2 linked regions of the Youhaiella tibetensis genome follow. The protein of the gene in region 2 interacts with the protein of the main gene of each other region in a pairwise test. Links are inferred from orthologs where the notes say so. Each region holds a gene or a part of one and is shown on either strand. Other genes may lie near its edges. The genes, in order: FNA67_RS20805 and def.

The links.
Region 1: the proteins of def (region 2) and FNA67_RS20805 interact in binary tests that used the Escherichia coli proteins (3 or more experiments, as listed by UniProt). The link is inferred for Youhaiella tibetensis from one-to-one orthologs.

The regions. Positions count from the first base shown.
Region 1 is NZ_CP041690.1:4,242,163-4,251,851, reverse strand. The notes cover bases 3,895-6,731. They hold FNA67_RS20805 (aspartate-semialdehyde dehydrogenase), read left to right. Parts: upstream 3,895-4,711; coding sequence 4,712-5,752; downstream 5,753-6,731. Other genes in these bases: FNA67_RS20800 (EamA family transporter), read left to right, coding at 5,831-6,712; FNA67_RS20810 (BaiN/RdsA family NAD(P)/FAD-dependent oxidoreductase), read right to left, coding at 3,895-4,378. In the rest of the region: leuB (3-isopropylmalate dehydrogenase), read left to right, coding at 1-761; FNA67_RS20825 (LLM class flavin-dependent oxidoreductase), read right to left, coding at 827-1,837; FNA67_RS20820 (acyloxyacyl hydrolase), read left to right, coding at 2,037-2,555; FNA67_RS20815 (acyloxyacyl hydrolase), read left to right, coding at 2,627-3,184; more of FNA67_RS20810, read right to left, coding at 3,188-3,894; FNA67_RS20795 (EF-hand domain-containing protein), read right to left, coding at 6,761-7,000; FNA67_RS20790 (EF-hand domain-containing protein), read right to left, coding at 7,421-7,729; FNA67_RS20785 (carbonic anhydrase), read right to left, coding at 7,886-8,527; FNA67_RS20780 (DUF1737 domain-containing protein), read left to right, coding at 8,601-8,810; FNA67_RS20775 (NUDIX domain-containing protein), read right to left, coding at 8,807-9,385; FNA67_RS20770 (hypothetical protein), read left to right, coding at 9,563-9,689.
Region 2 is NZ_CP041690.1:320,402-330,028, reverse strand. Bases 1-2,775 are described here. They hold def (peptide deformylase), read left to right. Parts: upstream 1-1,016; coding sequence 1,017-1,535; downstream 1,536-2,775. Other genes in these bases: truA (tRNA pseudouridine(38-40) synthase TruA), read left to right, coding at 2,490-2,775; fmt (methionyl-tRNA formyltransferase), read left to right, coding at 1,567-2,490; FNA67_RS01725 (DNA recombination protein RmuC), read right to left, coding at 1-888. Outside these bases: more of truA, read left to right, coding at 2,776-3,227; FNA67_RS01705 (hypothetical protein), read right to left, coding at 3,233-3,805; dapE (succinyl-diaminopimelate desuccinylase), read right to left, coding at 3,889-5,067; FNA67_RS01695 (DUF805 domain-containing protein), read right to left, coding at 5,177-5,653; dapD (2,3,4,5-tetrahydropyridine-2,6-dicarboxylate N-succinyltransferase), read right to left, coding at 5,807-6,652; FNA67_RS01685 (SMP-30/gluconolactonase/LRE family protein), read right to left, coding at 6,776-7,717; FNA67_RS01680 (LOG family protein), read left to right, coding at 7,852-8,724; FNA67_RS01675 (pyrimidine 5'-nucleotidase), read right to left, coding at 8,708-9,412; FNA67_RS21785 (hypothetical protein), read right to left, coding at 9,448-9,591. UniProt on the Escherichia coli protein: Removes the formyl group from the N-terminal Met of newly synthesized proteins. Requires at least a dipeptide for an efficient rate of reaction. N-terminal L-methionine is a prerequisite for activity but the enzyme has broad specificity at other positions.

The sequences.
Region 1 (9,689 bases), 3.9 Mb from region 2 along the record:
CGCTGGCCGACGCCTCCTCGCTCAAGCGCGAGCTGGTGGAAGGACTCGATATCCTCATCGTGCGCGAACTCACCGGAGGCGTCTATTTCGGCGAGCCCAAGGAGATCACCGATCTCGGCAACGGCCAGAAGCGCGCCGTCGATACCCAGGTCTACGAGACCTACGAGATCGACCGCATCGCCCGCGTCGCCTTTGACCTCGCCGGCACCCGTTCCAAGAAGGTGCACATGGCCGACAAGAAGAACGTCATGAAGTCGGGCGTGCTCTGGAGCGAAGTGGTCGCCAGCGTCGCCAAGGATTTCCCGGCCATCAAGTACGAGCACATCCTGGCCGACAACGCCGCCATGCAGCTGGTGCGCAATCCCAAGCAGTTCGACGTCATGGTCACCGATAACCTCTTCGGCGACATCCTTTCGGACGCGGCGGCCATGCTCACCGGTTCGCTCGGCATGCTGCCGTCGGCGTCGCTGGGGGCGCCCGATGCCGCGACCGGCAAGCGCAAGGCGCTTTACGAACCCGTCCACGGCTCGGCTCCCGACATCGCCGGCAAGGGCATTGCCAACCCGATCGCCATGATCGCCAGCTTCGCCATGGCGCTGCGCTATTCGTTCAACATGATCGAGCTGGCCGACAAGCTCGAAGCCGCCATCGCCGGCGTCCTGGCCGATGGCCTGCGCACCGGCGACATCGCTCAGGACGGCAAGAAGACCGTGGGCACCGAGGAGATGGGCGCGGCCATCCTGGCCAAGCTCGCGGCCTGATTTCGTCAGAATTTTATCGATTGGGGAGCGCGGGATGCCTGGTGGGTGTCCCGCGCTTCGCGTTTCTAGCCGCGCTTTTCGAGCCCGAAGGCTTCGGCCAAGAGCGCAATCGAGCGCAGGCGCAGGTCGTAGCTGTGGATGGTGGTGGCGATCATCACTTCGCTGGCGCCGGTGCCCTCGATCTTTTCGAGGATCTTGCGCTTGACCGTCTCGGGCGAGCCGACGATCCAGAGCGGGCGCTGGTTCTCGATGATGGCGCGTTCATGGGGGGTATAGGCGTGGGCCGCTGCCTCTTCGGGAGCGATGAGCTTGCGGGCCTGGCCCGAGTGGAACAGCGCCCAGCTCAGCTCCTGGGAACCGGAGAGGAACTGCGCTTCCTCATCGGTCGGGGCGCAGACCACCGACAGGCAGACGATGGTGTGCGGCTCGGGAAATTGCGCCGAGGGTACAAACCCTTCGCGATAGGCATCGAAAGCCGGCTTGGGCGGGGTGGCCGAGAAATGGGCGGCAAAGGCGTAGCCCATGCCCATCTGTCCGGCCGCATTGGCGCTGGCGCCGCTCGATCCCAGCAGCCAGATCGGGGGCAGGGCGATGTTGTCCGGAACGACGCGCACGGCCCCGAATGGGTGGCCCTGCGGAAAACTCTCGGTATCGAAGGCCAGGAGCTCGGCGAGCTGCTCGGAAAAATGCTCGCCGCCGAAGGAACGCAGCGCCTGGAGCGTGCGCCCGTCACTGCCCCCGGCGCGGCCGATCCCCAGGTCGACGCGCCCCGGATAGAGCCCTTCGAGCGTGCGGAAATCCTCGGCGACGCGCAGCGGCACGTGGTTGGGCAGCATCACCCCGCCCGAGCCGACGCGGATGGCGCTGGTATGGGCGCCGGCGCTGGCGATGAGAATATCTGGCGAGGACGAGGCGATCGAGGGCATGCCGTGATGCTCGGCATACCAGAGGCGCGTATAGCCGAGCGCTTCCCCGGTCGTGGCAAAGCGGACGGTCTCGGCAAAGGCTTGGGCCGTGTTCGTGCCTTCCGCGATGGGAGCGAGGTCGAGCAGGGACAGCGGGATGATGGGGGCCATGACGGTTCAATGATTGTTGAACTAACTACGTTCATATATCGGCATTAACCGATGAAGAGCAACCTGAAAGCCTCACCCTGAGTGAAATCAGGCGCTTGGCCGGAGGTCGGGTTTGACAGGGCCGGCCACCCATGCGTTCATTACGCCAACATGACTGGGGCAGAAGATGCTTCGACCGATTTCAGTAGCGTTCTTGTTGTTGAGCACTCTTGCCGTGGCGACGCCCGCCAGCGCCCAGGCGCTGGGCGGTGTCGAGGTGCGTGGCGGCATTTTCGGCCATAGCGTGGATGGCAGCGACGGCTTCCATCTCAATCGCATCGAGGACGTCAATTTCGAGGCGTTGTTCACCATGCCTCAGCTCGACAGCTTCATCTGGCTGGGCCAGGTGCGGCCCCATGTCGGCGCGACGGTCAATCTCAACGGCGGCGAATCGATGGCCTATGCCGGCCTTTCCTGGACGGTGCCCCTGGGCGAAACCTTCTTCGTGGAAGGTGCGTTCGGCGCCGCGGTCCATAACGGGGCGCTCCACGATGCCGTCGCCCCGGCGCGAAGCCTGGGTTGCCCGGTGCTGTTCCACGAAGCGGTCAGTGTCGGCGCCAACCTCACCACCAACGCTTCGATCATGGTGACGGCCGAACATGCCTCCCATGCGGGGCTCTGTGGAGACGACAATCGCGGGCTGACCAATCTCGGCGTCAGGCTCGGCTTCAAGTTCTAGATCGCGGCCGGCGCGAAAAAGCCGGATTTCTTCTATCCCCTGCCGAATGCGGTCGGCGATGAGGGTGGCGTATGAAGAGAGTATGGCTCGGTCTTGCGGGACTGTGCCTGTGCTGCGTTTCCGCGCAGGCGCAGGATTTCGGGCTGTCCGAGGTGCGCGTGGGCGTGCAGTCGCACGACGCCTATAACGGCTTCCTGCCCTTCACTTCCGAGAATTACCGCTTCAACGGCATCACCGACCTCAGCTTTGACGTCATCTTCCGCTCGCCCGAAGTCGATGCCTTCCGCTGGATCGGCTCGCCGCGTCCGCGCATCGGGGCGACGGTGAGCATGCAGGGGCTCGATTCGATTGCCCATGCCGGCCTGCTCTGGCAATTGCCGCTGGGCGATACCTTCTATCTCGAAGCCGGGTTCGGCGCGGCCATCAATACCGGTTCGCTGGGCGAAACCAGCCTGCCGCACCGCCGGTTCGGGTGCCGCGTGGGCTTTTATGAATCGTTCGGGCTAGGGGCCAATCTCAGCGCCAATACCACCATGACCCTCACCTATGAGCACACGTCCAACAACGGGTACTGCGAGTACAATGACGGGCTGAGCAATATCGGGCTGCGGCTGGGCTTCAAGTTCTAGGGGTCAGGCCGCCTGGCCGGCCGCGAAGCCGGAGGCCCAGGCCCACTGGAAGTTGTAGCCGCCCAGCCAGCCGGTCACGTCCACCACTTCGCCGATGAAATGGAGGCCGGGCACCTGGCGCGCTTCCATGGTCTTGGAATCGAGGTCGCGGGTGTCGATGCCGCCCAGGGTGACTTCGGCGGTGCGATAGCCTTCCGAGCCGACGGGCTTGAGCGTCCAGGCCTTGACCGCAGCGACCACCTTTTCGAACTTGGCGTCCGAAAAATCCCCGATCATGCCGGGCAGGTCGAGTTCTTCGCCGATGAGCTGGGCGAGGCGCTTGGGCAGGTGGCTGGCGAGCACGGTCTGGATGGCGAGCTTGGGCGTCGCCTTGCGGGCCTGCCGGAGCGCGGCGAGCATGTCCAGGCCGGGCACGAGGTCGATGGCGATGGCGTCGCCCTCGCGCCAATAGCTCGAAACCTGCAGGATCGCGGGGCCGGAGAGGCCGCGATGGGTAAAGAGCAGCGCTTCCTCGAAGCGGGTCTTGCCGTGCGAGACCACGGCGTTGGTCGAAACGCCCGAGAGTTCGCGCAGGGGCTCGAGCACCTGTTCGGCGAAGGTCAGCGGCACGAGGGCCGGGCGGGTCTCGGTGACGCGCAGGCCGAACTGGGCGGCGAGCTGGTAGCCCAGGCTGGTGGCGCCCATCTTGGGGATGGATTTGCCGCCCGTGGCGACGATGAGCTTTTCGCAGCTCACCGCCTGGTCCGAGAGCACCAGGGCAAAGCCGGCTTCGGTCTTTTCGGCGCGCTCGAGGCTCGAGCGCAGTTTGAGCGTGACCCCGGCGCCGGCCATCTCCTGGACCAGCAGGTTGATGATCTGGGTCGAGGGACCATCGCAGAAGAGCTGGCCCAGGGTCTTTTCATGGAAGGCGATGCCGTAGCTGCGCACCAGGGCGATGAAGTGCTCGGGCGTATAGCGGGCAAGGGCGGAGAGGGCGAAGCGGGGGTTCTGCGAGAGGAAGCGCTCGCGGCCGGTGGCGGTGGTGGCGTTGACATTGGTGAAGTTGCAGCGCCCGCCGCCCGAGATGCGGATCTTCTCGCCCGGATCGGCGGCGTGATCGACGATCAGCACCTTGCGGCCGCGCTTGCCCGCCTCGATGGCGGCCATCATGCCGGCAGCGCCGGCGCCCAGAATGACGATGTCGTAGTGGCTCATGGCGCCTCATTGCGGGTTTTGCGGACAAAGCGCAAGCGTGCTAGAAGGTGCGGCGCTACGCGAGTTCATTGACTCTTTGTCATTTGAGCGTATGTAGCACCCGACGGATCAGACGGACGCTCGCTTTGATGTGCGGCAATTTCGACATGCTGGAGAACGCGATCGCAGGCGCAAGCCGCGGCGATTTCCTGCGCGCCCGTCCGAAAACTACCAAAACCACCAAAACCGCCTAGACCTGTCCCCGGGCCGTCTCCCGCCGGGGAGAGGCAGAGCCTAATGGGCCGCGGCGGTGCCGCGCGGGGGGTAAGACAAGGCAAAAGGACCGGAAGTCCCATGGGTTATCGTGTTGCAGTCGTCGGAGCCACAGGCAATGTGGGCCGCGAGATGCTCAATATCTTGGCCGAACGCAAGTTCCCGGCCGACGAAGTGGTGGCGCTCGCCTCCTCGCGCTCGATCGGGCGCGAAGTCTCCTATGGGGACGGTGTGCTCAAGTGCAAGGACCTGGAGAATTTCGACTTCAGCGGGGTCGATTTCGTCTTCATGTCGGCCGGCTCGAGCGTCGCCAAGGAATGGGCGCCGCGGATCGGGGCGGCCGGAGCCATCGTCATCGATAACTCCAGCTACTGGCGCTATCACTCTGACGTGCCGCTGGTGGTTCCGGAAGTGAACCCGCAGGCGCTCGACGCGTTCCTCGCCAATCCCAAGCGCAACAACATCATCGCCAATCCCAATTGCTCGACCGCGCAGATGGTGCTGGCGCTCAAGCCGCTGCACGATGCCGCCAAGATCAAGCGCGTGGTGGTCTCGACCTACCAGTCGGTGTCCGGCGCCGGCAAGGAAGGCATGGACGAGCTCTGGGCCCAGACCAAGGGCATCTTCGTCAACGACACGCCGACCCCGGCCAAGTTCTCTAAGCAGATCGCCTTCAACGTCATTCCGCACATCGATGTGTTCATGGAAGACGGCTACACGAAGGAAGAGTGGAAGATGACGGCCGAGACCAAGAAGATCGTCGATCCCAAGATCAAGGTCACCGCCACCTGCGTGCGCGTGCCGGTCTTCGTCGGTCACTCCGAAGCCATCAACCTCGAATTCGAGAACCCGATCTCGGCCGACGAGGCCCGCGAAATCCTGCGCGAGGCGCCGGGGATCTCGGTCATCGACAAGCGCGAGGCGGGCGGCTACGCCACCCCCATCGAATCGGTCGGCGAATACGACACCTATGTCTCGCGCATCCGCGAGGACGTGACGGTTGAGAACGGGCTCGTGCTCTGGGTGGTTTCGGACAACCTGCGCAAGGGCGCCGCGCTCAATGCCATCCAGATCGCCGAAACCCTCATCGAGCGGGGGCTGGCCGCCAGGGCCGCGGCCTGATCGCCGCCAGATGCAAAGCTAGGACGGGGCCTTCGGGCCCCGTTGTTTTTCGGTCCATCCGTGAAGGTACCTGCCGCCATGTCTGCGCGCGACATCCTGCTCGCCCTCTTCGTCGTCGTCATCTGGGGGCTCAATTTCGTGGCGATCAAATGGGGCGTGGAGGAGATGCCGCCGCTGCTGCTGACGGCGCTGCGTTACCTCGCGGCTGCCTTTCCGGCGGTGTTGCTGGTCAAGCCGCCCAAGGTGGCGCTGCCGGTGCTGCTGGTCTATGGCCTGGCGGTGGGCGTGCTGCAGTTCGGGCTGCTGTTCTCGGCCGTCCACCTCGGCATGCCCGCGGGGCTCTCCTCGCTGGTCATGCAGGTCCAGGCCTTCTTCACCATTGCGCTGGCGGTGCTGTTCCTGGGCGAGCGTCCGGGCGTGCCGCAGCTGGCCGGCGCTGTCATTGCCTTTGCCGGCATCGGGGTCATCGCGCTCGAGCGGCTCGAAGGGGCGGCGCTGGTGCCGCTGCTGATGACGGTGGGCGCCGCCTTTTTCTGGGGCGTTTCAAATATCGCCACCAAAAAGGCCGGCAAGGTCGACATGTTCGCCTTCGTGGTCTGGGGGAGCCTGGTGCCGCCATTGCCGCTCCTGGCGCTCTCCCTCCTTCTCGAAGGACCGGACGCCATGATGGCAGGGCTCACCCATATGAGCCTGCGCACCGTCGGCTCCATCGCGTTCCTGGGCTACTGCGCCACGCTCATGGGCTATGGGCTCTGGAGCTACCTGCTCGGACGCTATCCGGCGAGCGTGGTGGCGCCGTTCTCGCTGCTGGTGCCGATCGTGGGGATGGCGAGCGCGGTGGCGATCCTGGGCGAGCCGCTCAGCCTCATCGAGGTGCTGGGGAGCGGGCTGGTCTTTGCCGGGCTGCTGCTCAACGTCTTCGGGCCCAGGATGCTGCGCCGGCTCGCACCCGCCCAATAAAAGAAGCCGCCCCGGAGGAGCGGCCTCATTGCTAGTCGGCTGACAAGCTTACTGAGCAGCCGGGGCCGGCAGGCTGGCCAGCTCTTCAGCGGAGAGCTCGCCCGAGCCATCGGCGTCGGCGGCCTTGAATGCGTCTTCGGTCAGATCCTTCCAGACAGCCTGGGCTTCGGCGAGGGAAACCGTGCCATTGCCATCGGTATCGACGGTCGTGATGTCGACGGTGTTCTGAGCGAAGGCACCCGAGGTAGCGAGAGCCAGAGCAGCAACCGAGATGAGGATCTTCTTCATGGGAATAGTCCCTGTGTTTTTGGTTATAAGCAGCCCCGTCCATCGACGCAGCTGACGGTCGCTCCCTGCGAACCGTGATTGAAATCGTGATCGGGGATTGTGACTGCCAAAGGCAGAAATCGCGGCGGAATCGGGAAAAGATTCGGATGTTTTCGTGGCTGGCGCTCGAACTAGAATAATCAGTTATTCCAGATAGTTATGCCAAATAATTCGGCTGATAACGCCTTTTGTGCAGCACAAATCGCGCGCGTTGAGAGAGGGTGTGGCGCTGGCCTTTCCAAGAAGCGGCAGTAACAAGGCAATCACGGCAGCGTGAGCCTGAAAGCGCTGCGAGGCGTGACTGGAGCGCGGGGGCGCGACAACGAAAAGAAGCCGCGCGCGGTGGGCGCGGCTTCCGAAATGAAAGGCCTTTGACCGGCGTTACTGGGCCGGCGGGGTGGTCGCCTCGTTCTGGCTCTCGCCATCCTTGGGGGTGTCCGAGGTCAGCGAGCCGGTGCCCGGGGTGGCAACCTTGACGAATTCTTCTTCGTTCAGGCCGCCGCTGTTGTCGGCGTCGGCGTTCTTGAATTCTTCCTCGGTCACCTGCGGGTACTGCACGTGCAGCTCTTCCCAGGAGACCTCACCGCTCTTGTCGCCGTCGGTGGTAGCGAAATCGGGCGTAGTCTGAGCAAGGGCGGCACCAGCACTGAGCACGAGGGCTGCCGCTGTCGTCAGCATGATCTTGTTCATGGCTCTAACCTTTTGTTTTTGCATTTGAAGCCGCCGGCCAGGGGGAGGATCCGGCCTGCGGGGCGGTCGTTTTCGACCACAGCCGATGAACGTCCCCATTGCAGGGGAGTTGCCCTATGCAAATCAACAAAAAGTGCTGGAACCTTAGCGGCGCCGTTAAATTTCGGGCCGGTCGAAATCGCCGGTATCGGGGTCCATGAGCCACAATTCGCCGGTCGAAATGTCGAACCAGGCGCCGTGCAGAGCCAGGCGCCCCTCGTCCTCGAGGGCCTTGATGAAGGGGAAGGTGCGCAGGTTTCCGATCGAATGGCGGATCGAGATGCGCTCGAGCGCGGTGCGGCGCTCTCCTTCGGTCATCCAGGAGTTCTTGTTGACCTGGTCGGCCACGGGGTTGAGCAGGCTCACCCAATTGCCCACGAAGTCGAACTGCTTGATGGCGGCGCTATCCAGGTTCAGCGCGGCATGGATACCGCCGCACCGGCCATGGCCCATCACGATCAGGTCCTTGATCTCGAGCTGCTTGACCGCGAACTCGATGGCCGCCGAGGTGCCGTGCAGGTTGGCGTCCGGCTGGTAGGTCGGCACCAGGTTGGCGATGTTGCGCAGGACGAACAATTCGCCCGGCCCGCTGTCGAAGATCGTCTCGGGGGCTGCGCGGCTGTCGCAGCAGGCGATGATCATGGCCGTGGGGCTCTGGCCTTCCTTGGCCAGGTCACGATAGCGCTCTTCCTCGCGGGCATAGCGGCCCGACATGAAGTTGGAATAGCCGTTGAGCAGAAACGCGGGAAAACGATGCATGACGGTTGAATTAGCGGTAAGTAACCGCCGGATCAACAGCAATCGCCACATAGGCGAAATGCAAGGGATAGCGATGCAGATTTATCGTTTCTTGACCGGGGAAGACGATTCGGCCTTCTGCCACAAGGTAACCAAGGCGCTTTCGGAGGGCTGGACCCTCCACGGATCGCCCTCCTACGCGTTCGACGGCGCCACCATGAAGATGCGCTGCGGGCAGGCCGTCACCAAGCAGGTGAGCGAGCAGCCCTACGATCCGGACAAGAAGCTGGTCGACTACGTCTAGCCGAAGATCTTGGAGAGCGCGGCGTGCTGGAGCAGCATGATGGTCTTGGCGTCGATGATCTCCCCGCTCGCGATCAGGCCGAACGCTTCCTCGAAGGCCATCTCGATCACCTCGATGTCCTCGCCCTCGTGATGGAGGCCGCCCCCGTCATTGACGCGTGAGCCTTCGTCGTAGAGCCCGATGAAGCAGTCGAGCTTTTCGGTCACCGAGCCGGGGCTGGCATAGGCAACGAAGGCGTGGATGAGGGCGGTGGGGCGATAGCCGGTCTCTTCTTCCGATTCGCGCCGGGCGCAGGTTTCGGGAGTGTCCCCGTCGAGCAGGCCCGCGCAGACTTCGAGCAACCAGGCCGGGTCGCCATTGTGCAGCACCGGGTAGCGGAACTGGCGGGTGAGGACGACATTGCCGGCCTGCGGGTTGCACAGAAGCACCGCGGCGGCGTTGCCGTGGTCGTAGGTTTCGCGCGTCATCGCCTGCCAGGTGCCGTCGCGGCGCCGCATTTCCAGATGCGTTTCGCTCAGCGTTCCCCAGCCCTTGGCCAGCATGGATCGGGAGAGGATCTTGACGTTTTCGGACACGGCCGGCTCCAGCTTGAACTCCCGCGCGAGGTAGTCCCAAAAGCGCGCCGATACAACAGGGCAAGCTGAACCACGGTTAAACGACCGGTTCAGGGCGGATTGGGCGGGCGGTCCTTATCAGGGCGCTCCATTGCAGGCGGTCCAGGCGGATCGCCGAGGAAAATGGAGAACACCTGAATGCGTATCCTCTCTCTTGTCGCTCTCGCCGGCGTGCTGTCGGCCGGTCTTTCCACCGCCGCCCTGGCGGGAACTCAGTCGACCCTCCTCTCGTCGGGCAATTTCGAGAACCGCTGCGATCGCAATG
Region 2 (9,627 bases):
CATGAGCAGGGAGGGGGAAACGATGACCACGCGGTGGCGGATGGCGCGCTGCACCAAATCCTCGAACTGCTCGTGCAGGTCCGCGAAGATGGCTTCGGAGGGCACGAACATGAAGGCGGTGTCCTGCGTCTCCCCGGCGATCAGGTATTTGTCGGAAATGGCGCGGACATGGGTAGTGATGTCGGTCTTGAACTGGGCCCTGGCGAGCTTGGCCTCGTCGTCGTTGGCCGCCTCCTTGAGGCGCTGCCAGCTTTCGAGCGGGAACTTGGCATCGATGACCAGGCGCGGGGCGTCGTTGGGCATGAAGATGACGCAGTCCGGACGGCTGCCATTGGAAAGCGTGGTCTGGAAGGCATAGCCGTTCGAGGCGAGGCCATCGGCGATGATGGCCTCCATGCGCCCCTGCCCGAAGGCGCCGCGCTGCTGCTTGTTGGAAAGGATCGACTGGAGCGAGACGATTTCGCCCGAGAGCGCGGTCATGGTGGACTGGGCGCGGTCGATCACGGCCAGGCGCTCATGGAGCTTGGTCAGGCTCTCCTCGGTCTTGGTGCGGTTCTCGGTGATCGCCTGGCCCATGCGCTGGCTGGTGGAATCGAGGCGCTCGTTGACGAGGCGGGCCAGATCGGAGGTGCGGCTGCCGAAGATCTCGGACATGGTCTGCATGCGGCCGGTCATCTCGTTCTGGATGCGCATCATGTCGGCCAGGTGCTTTTCCATCTCCTGGCTGCGGGCGATGGCGGTGGCAGCCTCCTCGGCGCGCTGGCGCCCGGAGCGCAGCGAATTGACGAGGAGAATGACGAGCAGCAGCGCCATGAGCGCGACCGCGGCGGCGATCGCGTGGCTCAGGGTGAGGGGAAAATCGCCGAGGGTGAAGAGAACCATGTCCATCGGCGCACACTAGCGCGATTCGCCGCAGAAGTGTTCCCCTCTTGTTCCGGCGAGGCTCAACCGGGGGCCAGTTGACCGGGCGGCCAGAAAATACCATATCGGGGGCAATTGCTGAAAAGGACCACCAGATGGCCGTTCGCCCCATCCTGATCATCCCCGACGCGCGCCTGCGTGCGATTGCCGAGCCGGTCGAGGAGATCAACGACGAGATCACCACGCTCGTCAAAGACATGTTCGATACGATGTATGCCGCGCCCGGGATCGGCCTGGCCGCGCCGCAGGTCGGCGTGCTCAAGCGCGTGGTCGTGATCGACCTCGCCAAGGAAGACGAGAGCCCCGATCCGATCGTGATGATCAACCCGGAAGTCATCGAATTCGGTGACGAGACGGTGGTCACCGAAGAAGGGTGCCTGTCGATCCCCGACCTCTATTACGAGGTCGAGCGCCCCGCCGACATCAAGGTCCGCTACATGGACCAGGACGGCAAGGTCGTCGAGCGCAAAGCGTCCGACCGGCTGGCCATCTGCATGCAGCACGAGATCGATCACCTCGATGGCGTGCTCTATATCGACTACCTGTCGCGCCTCAAGCGCGACCGCGTGATCAAGAAGTTCGACAAGGCCGCCAAGCGCGCCACGGCGAACTAGGCTCTTACCGCCAGGCACAAGGGGCGTTTCCATGCGCGTCGTATTCATGGGGACGCCCGATTTCGCGGTTCCGACCCTGACCGAGATCGTTGCGAGCGGCCACGAAGTGGTGGCCGTCTATACGCGCGCGCCGAAGCCGGCGGGCCGGGGGCAGGAAGAGCGCAAGTCCCCGGTGCACCTGGCAGCCGAAGGCTTCGGCATTCCTGTGTTTACGCCCAAATCGCTCAAGGGGAGCGAAGAACAGGGCGTCTTCGCGCTGCACGATGCGGACGTGGGCGTGGTGGTGGCCTATGGGCTGCTGCTGCCCAAGCCGATCCTCGATGCGCCGCGCCTGGGGTGCCTCAACCTGCACGGCTCGCTGCTGCCGCGCTGGCGGGGCGCCGCGCCGATCCAGCGCGCCGTGATGGCGGGGGACAAGCGCACGGGCGTGATGGTGATGCAGATGGACGAAGGGCTCGACACCGGCCCGGTGGGCCTGGTCGAGGAAATGCCCATCGGCCCGGACATGACGGCGGGCGAGTTGCACGATGCCATGATGCGCGTGGGCGCGGACCTGATGGGCCGGGCGCTGGCGGCGCTCGAGCGCGGCAGCCTCGAGTTTTCCGAGCAGTCGGAAGAAGGCGTCGTCTACGCCAGGAAGATCGAGAAGGCCGAGGCGCGGATCGACTGGTCGAAATCGGCAGCCGAGGTGCACAACCACATCCGCGGGCTCTCCCCCTTCCCCGGCGCCTGGTTCGAAGTGGAACTGAGCGGCAAGCCGGTGCGGGTCAAGGCCCTGCGTTCGACCCTGGGGACGGGCAGCGGCGCTGCCGGCACGGTGATCGGTGACGACCTCACCATCGCGTGCGGCGAGGGCGCGGTGCGGCTGGTTTCGGTGCAGCGCGAGGGCAAGGGCGCGATGGACGCGGCCGCATTCGTGCGCGGAACGGGGTCGCTCATCGGCAAGGCGGTCTGATGGCGCGCTTCAAGCTCACCATCGAATATGACGGAACCCCTTTTGCGGGGTGGCAGCGGCAGGCCGGGCAGATGTCCGTGCAGGAGGCCGTCGAGACGGCGATCGAGCGGTTCTGCGGCGAGAAGGTGGCGATCCAGGCGGCGGGACGCACCGATAGCGGGGTGCACGCGCTCGGTCAGGTGGTGAGCTTCGACCTTTCGGGCGACCGCGATCCGTTCCGGGTGCGCGAGGCGCTCAACTATCACCTCAAGCCCCATCCGGTGGCGGTGGTCGAGGCCGAGGCGGTGGGGGACGATTTCGAGGCGCGGTTCTCGGCGACCGCGCGGCACTACGAGTACCGGATCCTCAATCGCCGGGCGCGGGCTGCGCTCGAGGCCGGGCGGGTGTGGCACGTGCCGATGCCGCTCGATGCCGACGCCATGCACGCGGCGGCGCAAATGATCCTGGGCCAGCACGATTTCACCACGTTCCGTGCGGCCGAGTGCCAGGCCAATTCACCCATTCGCACGCTCGACGTGCTGACGGTCTCCCGGCAGGCGGACCATATCGTGGTAACCGCCAAAGCGCGCAGCTTCCTCCACAGCCAGGTGCGCTCGATGGTGGGCTCGCTCAAGCTGGTGGGTGAGGGCAAGTGGCGGCCGGCCGATTTCCGCGCCGCGCTCGACGCAAAGCGGCGGGCGGCCTGCGGGCCGCTGGCGCCGCCGGACGGGCTCTACCTCACGCGCGTGGACTATTAGGACTATTAGCCGAGGGCCGAGACCAGGGTGCCGGCGTCGGCCGGCAGCGGCATGGAGAGGCCGACGATCAGCAGGCCGATGCTGCCCGCCACGAGCTGGGCGATCAGGAAGATGGCGACCTGGAGCGGAGCGAGCGTGACGATGAGGCGCGCGATGTTGATCTGGATGACCAGCATGACCAGGCCCACCACTACCAGGAACACATCCCCTCCCAGCCCGAACAACGCCAGGACGAGCGTGATCAGGGAAAGGAAGAAGGTCGCCCAGTTCTCCGCCACGAGATAGGGCACGAAGCCATCGAGCCGCTTCATCTGGCGCAGGGCCAGGGCGGCGAAGCCGAGCTGGAGACCGAAGGCAATGGCTGAGGTCAAAATCACCCGCAGCACCGAAACGCTCGGCTCCTGGCCGAGCAGCGCCGGAAGGTAGGCCGAAAACGTCGTGGCCATCAGAATGGCGATGAAGCTGCCGACGAGGCCGCGCTGGCTGAAATCGAAATATTGCGACGCGGTCCGGTTGCCGATGAGCAGCAGGGCGCATCCGCGGGCGGCGGCAACCATTTCGTCGATGATGGTCGTCATGAGCGGACTCGCTTAGCGGGGTGCAGCACAGCACTTAATCGTCCGGGCCGCATTGGGCAAGGGCGACCAATTGTCGTTTTGTCTCAGACCTTACCCGAACCGAACCAGGCCGAGATGAAGCGCGCATAGAGGACGCTCAGTTCCTCGACATCGCGCACCAGCACGTTTTCGTCGGCCTTGTGCATCGAGGGGCCGGGGAGACCGAACTCGACCACCGGGCAATAACGGGCGAGGAAGCGCGCGTCGGAAGTGCCGCCGGCGGTGGAAAGCTGCGGGCGGCTGCCCGTCGCCGCCTCGATGACGGCGCCCAGGGCCTCGACCCCGCCGCCCAGGGGCGAGAGGAAGGAATTGGACGGACGCCCGACCACCGAGAACTCGACCTGGCAGCCATGGGCATCGACCGAGGCAATGCGCTCGGCGATCCAGGCGCCGAGGGTTTCGGGCGTCCACAAGTCGTTGAAGCGGATGTTGAAGCGGATGGTGCCGCGCGCCGGGATGACGTTGGTGGTCTGGTTGCCGACGTCGATGGAGGTGACCTCCAGGTTCGAGCGCGGGAAATGTTCGGTGCCCTCATCGATGGGAGTGGCCGAAAGCGCGGTGACGATGGCGGCGACGACCGGGAGGGGATTGTTGGCCTTGTCGGGATAGGCGACGTGCCCCTGGGCGCCGGTGACCGCGATCTGGCCGTTGAGAGAGCCCCGACGGCCGATCTTGATGCTGTCGCCCACGGTGGCGGTGGCGGATGGCTCGCCCACGATGGCGAAATCGAACCTGTGGCCCTGGGCGTCGGCCCAGGCCATGAGCTTTTCGGTGCCGTTGATGGCGTCCGCTTCCTCGTCATTGGTGATGGCCAGGGCAATGGTGCCGTTGTCGGCGGAGCCATCGGCGATGGCAGCTTCGACAGCGGCGACGAAAGCGGCCACGCCGCTCTTCATGTCGGCGGCGCCCCGGCCATAGAGGCGCCCGTCGCGAAGGGTGGGGACGAAGGGCGGGCTGGTCCAGTCATCGGGATTGCCGGGAGGCACGACATCGGTGTGGCCGGCGAAGAGCAGGCGCTTGCCACCCGAGCCGCGGGTAGCGAAGAGATTGCCCACGGGATAGGAGCCGTCGCCCTCGAAGGTGAGGCGGGTGACCGCGAAGCCGAGCGCGGCGAGGGCGGTCTCGAGGCGATCAAGGACGCCCTCCTGGGCCGGCGTGACCGAAGCGCAGGCGATGAGGTCTTTGAGAAGCGGGACGGGATCGCCCTTGGTATTTGCGGGCATGCCCCGTCTCCATCGGTGTTGGGGCGGAGGCGCCGCCGGCCCGGCGGCGGCTGTCGCGCCGTCCGGGCCATTGTTAGTGCAATGCGGCTTGCGCCGCCAGAGTCCGGGCTCAGGCCGAAAGCGGATCGGGACCGTACTGGTTTTCACCCTCGGTGCCCTTGAGGAAGCCAAGGACGACCAGGAGGTAGAGCGCGAAGATGCCCAGGACCGCGTTGAAGATCGTCATGGTCATGGTGGGCATGGGCACGCTGACCCCTTCGACCTCGGTCATGGTGAAGCCGAAGCCCAGCGCCTGGACGACCACCAGGATGAAGCTGAGGGCGAAATAGACATAGACGTCGTTGCCCGAACCGTTGCGGTCGTGCCGGCGCTTGACGCCAAGCGCCAGGCTCGGAACGGCCAGCAGCACGAAGAGGATGAGGCTGCCCCAGGCAGCGGTGCCCGGATTGGCCAGACCCAGGCCGACCACGCCCAGGATGATGCCGAGAACGATGGCGGCAACAATGATGCCGACCACGCCCAGCCAATAGGTCTTGCGCGATATACGCCCGTTGAAGGTCGTATAGAGCGGAACGAGATTATCCATAAAGCCCTCGATAAAAGAAGCGATGCCCCTCGCATCGCAAGGCAAGTGTTAGTGGAACGCCACAAGCGCCGCCAGCGGCGGATGGCGAACCGACCAATATGTCGCTGAACAAGAGGCGGCCCCGTCCGTTCGGAGGGGGCCGCGGCGCCGCGCCTAGTCGCGCAGCAGCTCGTTGATGCCCGTCTTGGAGCGGGTCTGGGCGTCGACGCGCTTGACGATGACGGCGCAGTAGAGGTTGGGGCCGGGCGTGCCGTCGGGGAGCGGCTTGCCGGGGAGGCTGCCGGAGACGACCACCGAATAGGGCGGGACCTTGCCGATGTGGACTTCCCCCGTCGCGCGGTCGACGATCTTGGTCGAGGCGCCGATGAAGACGCCCATCGAGATGACCGAGCCTTCGCCAACGACCACGCCCTCGACGACTTCGGAACGGGCGCCGATGAAGCAGTTGTCCTCGATGATAACCGGGCCGGCCTGGAGCGGCTCGAGCACGCCGCCGATGCCGACGCCGCCCGAGATGTGCACGTTCTTGCCGATCTGGGCGCAGGAGCCCACCGTCACCCAGGTGTCGACCATGGTCGATTCATCGACATAGGCACCCAGGTTCACGAAGGACGGCATGAGCACGACGTTCTTGGCGATATAGGCCGACTGGCGCACGATGGCGCCCGGCACGGCGCGGAAGCCGGCTTCGCGGAAGCGATTTTCGCTCCAGCCGTTGAACTTGGAAGGCACCTTGTCCCACCAGACCGAGCCGCCCGGGCCGCCCTCGATCACCGCCATGTCGTTGAGGCGGAACGAGAGGAGCACGGCCTTCTTGAGCCACTGGTTGACCTGCCAGTTGCCATCGGCCTGCTTTTCGGCGACGCGCGCCTTGCCGCTGTCGAGCAGCGCCAGCGCTTCGACCACGGCTTCGCGCACCGGGCCCTTGGTGTCGAAATTGATGGTGTCGCGGGCGTCGAAGGCGGTTTCGATGGTTGCGGCGAGATCGGCGTAGGACATTGAACTCTCAATCGGTCACGGGCTGCGTTTGGCCGCGGACATTAGCGCCGGAGGTCGGCAAGTCAATGCGGCGTTGCGCGCCGGGGTCGGGGTGGTCGCCCTCCCCGACCGGCGGACCCGCGCCTATTGCAGGTCGACCATGGTAATGGCGTTCTGCTGGTTTTCCGGCACGATGACGCGGTTGCGCTTGGCGTCGTAGCCGATTGAGGCCGGGGTGAAGACGTTGTCGACCAGCAGCTCGGCCTTGCCGCCCGGCGGGATCCTGGCGAGATGGTTGGCGCGCAGCGAGGTGGTGATCTTGGTGCCGTCGGCAAGGATCACCAAGCCATCGGCGAGAGCTTCGAGGCCATCCTCGGTTTTGACCAGCTCGCCGTCGGGCGCATAGGTGAGGATGTTGGTGTTGGCCAGCAGCACCGTGACGATATTGCCATCCGGATCGAAGGCAATGCCGTTGGGGCGCTGGAGCGGGCCGCCGCGGGCGAAGTCGGAGACGGCGCCATCGGGCGTGATCTTGTAGATGGCGCTGGCGTCGGGTTTGTCGTTGCTGCCGGAATCGGTGACGTAGACGGTGCCGTCATCGGTGACTTCCAGGTCGTTGAGGAAGACGGCGCCCTCGACCTTGACCTCGCCCCTGGGCTCGCCGGTCTTGATGTCGAACATGCGCACGGTATCGATATCGGCAAGGTAAAGCATGCCGTGGTTGATGTCGGAACCGCGCGGATCGTTGAGGGTGACGCCCATCTTGTCGTTGCCCTGGATCCATTTGAGCGTGTTGACGGTGCCATCCGGGTTGACCAGGGACACGTAGCCGTCATTGGGCCGCAGGCTGTTGGAGGTGCAGGGACTGACCACGACGTAGAGATCGCGTTCGGTATCGACCGAAACGCTCTCGGCGCCGCAGAACGAGCCGAAGGTCCTGACATTGGGGCGGACCGGCAGGGGCTGGCCGGCCTTGAAGGGCTCGGTGGCGGCGGGAGCGGCCGGCTGGGCCGGGGTCTGCTGGGCGAAGGCGGGGGAGAACGAGAGGCAGGCGGCGACGAAACTGGCAGTGGCAATAGGCTTCATTTGCAATTCCTCCTCGAATTGTGAGCGCCGAGCCGCGCCCACAATGCCCGAGCCGATCCTCGGGATTGCCTATGTTTGCCATTGATCCTTAACCGGGCGATGCGACGCTGGCGCTTCGAGATTCGGAGAGTTCGATGCCGACCAAGCGCCGCCGCCACAACCCGTTACGCAGCTCGGCGGAGGATATCAACGCGAGCCGGCGCGTTCCCAAGACGGCGCAATCGACCTCGGCCGCCTATCGGCTGGCCTTTACCGACGAAGCCTTCATGACCTCGGAGGAACTGCGCGGGGTGCGGTTCCAGCTCGAATACATGAAGACCGAGATGCGGCTCAAGGAACGCAACATCAAGTCGACGGTGGTGCTGTTCGGGGGCGCGCGCATTCCGGCGCCGGGCAAACCGGCCTGGGCCGCCAAGAACCCGCTCCAGAAGCAGAACCTGGAGGCGGCCTCAGTCTACTATGACGAGGCGCGGCGCTTCGCCCAATATGCCTCGCTCACCTCGCAGACGCTGAGCTATCGCGAATTCGTGGTGGTGACCGGTGGCGGGCCGGGCGTGATGGAGGCAGGCAACCGGGGCGCGGCCGATGTCGGGGCGCCCTCGATCGGGCTCAACGTGGTGCTGCCGCACGAACAGGCGCCCAATGCCTATGTGACGCCGGAGCTGAGCTTCCTTTTCCACTATTTCGCGACGCGCAAGGTGCACTTCCTGCTGCGGGCGCGGGCGGTGGCCATCTTTCCGGGCGGTTTCGGCACGATGGACGAACTGTTCGAAGCACTCACCCTCATCCAGACCGGGCGCATGGAGCGCATTCCGCTACTGCTCTTCGGCACCGCTTTCTGGAGCAAGGTGCTTAATTTCGATGCGCTGGTGGAAGCGGGCACGGTGGGGCCCGACGACGTCAAGCTCCTCTCGTTCGTGGATACGGCCAAGGAAGGCTGGGACGTCATCCGCGCCCACTACCGGCTGCCCGAGATCACCGTGCCCGGGTTCAGGGCAGGTTCCTGAGGAAGCCGGCCAGGTTGGAGGTGATGTGGTGCACGTGGGGGCCGCCCTCGTGGGAGAGCTCCCACTCGGCGACGCGCTCGTCGGCATAGCCTTCCGAAGCCACGACCTGGACCGTCGCCATGCCGGTGGCATGGGGAACGAGCAGGTTCTTGTGGAGATCGTCGAACATGGCGGCGCGGGTCGGATCGATGCCGTGGGCGGCAAAGAAGGCGTCATAGGCCGACTGGTTCGGTTTGGGCGTATAGGTCATGGCGCAGATATCGAAGATGCCGTCGAAGAGATCCTCGCCACCCAGCCGGGCCAGCACCGAGCGCGCGTGGCCGGTATCGGCATTGGTGAGAATGAACTTACGGCCCGGCAGGTCGGCGATGGCCGCGACCAGCTCGGGATGAGCCAGGACCGGCGAATAGTCGATGGTGTGGACGGTCTTGAGGAAGTGCTCGGGATCGACCTCGTGGCGCTGCATGAGGCCATTGAGCGTGGTGCCGTAGTCCCGGTAATAGCCCTTCTGCAACTCGCGGGCCGCCTCGAAGCCGAGGCTGGTCACTTCCATCACATAGGAGGTGATGCGCACATCGATCTGCGACCAGAGATCGCATTCGCGCGGGTAGAGCGTGTTGTCGAGGTCAAAAACCCAGTCGGAGACGTGGGACAGGGAGCGGACGGCAGGCGAGGATTGTTCGGTCATCCCCTAGCATATAGCGCAAATCCTAAAGGGATTCATCAGGGCGAATGCACGATGGCGCGAGCGGGACCGGCGGCATCGGCGCCGTGCAGGGCCGGCAGCGCGGCGGCGCCCGCCAGGAGCATCATGAGCGCGACGGCGAGGCGCAGGGCAATCGGGATGTGGCGCTTGCGGCGTTCCATGGGAGCCTCCTTCCACCAGCGGTCTCCGGTTACGCC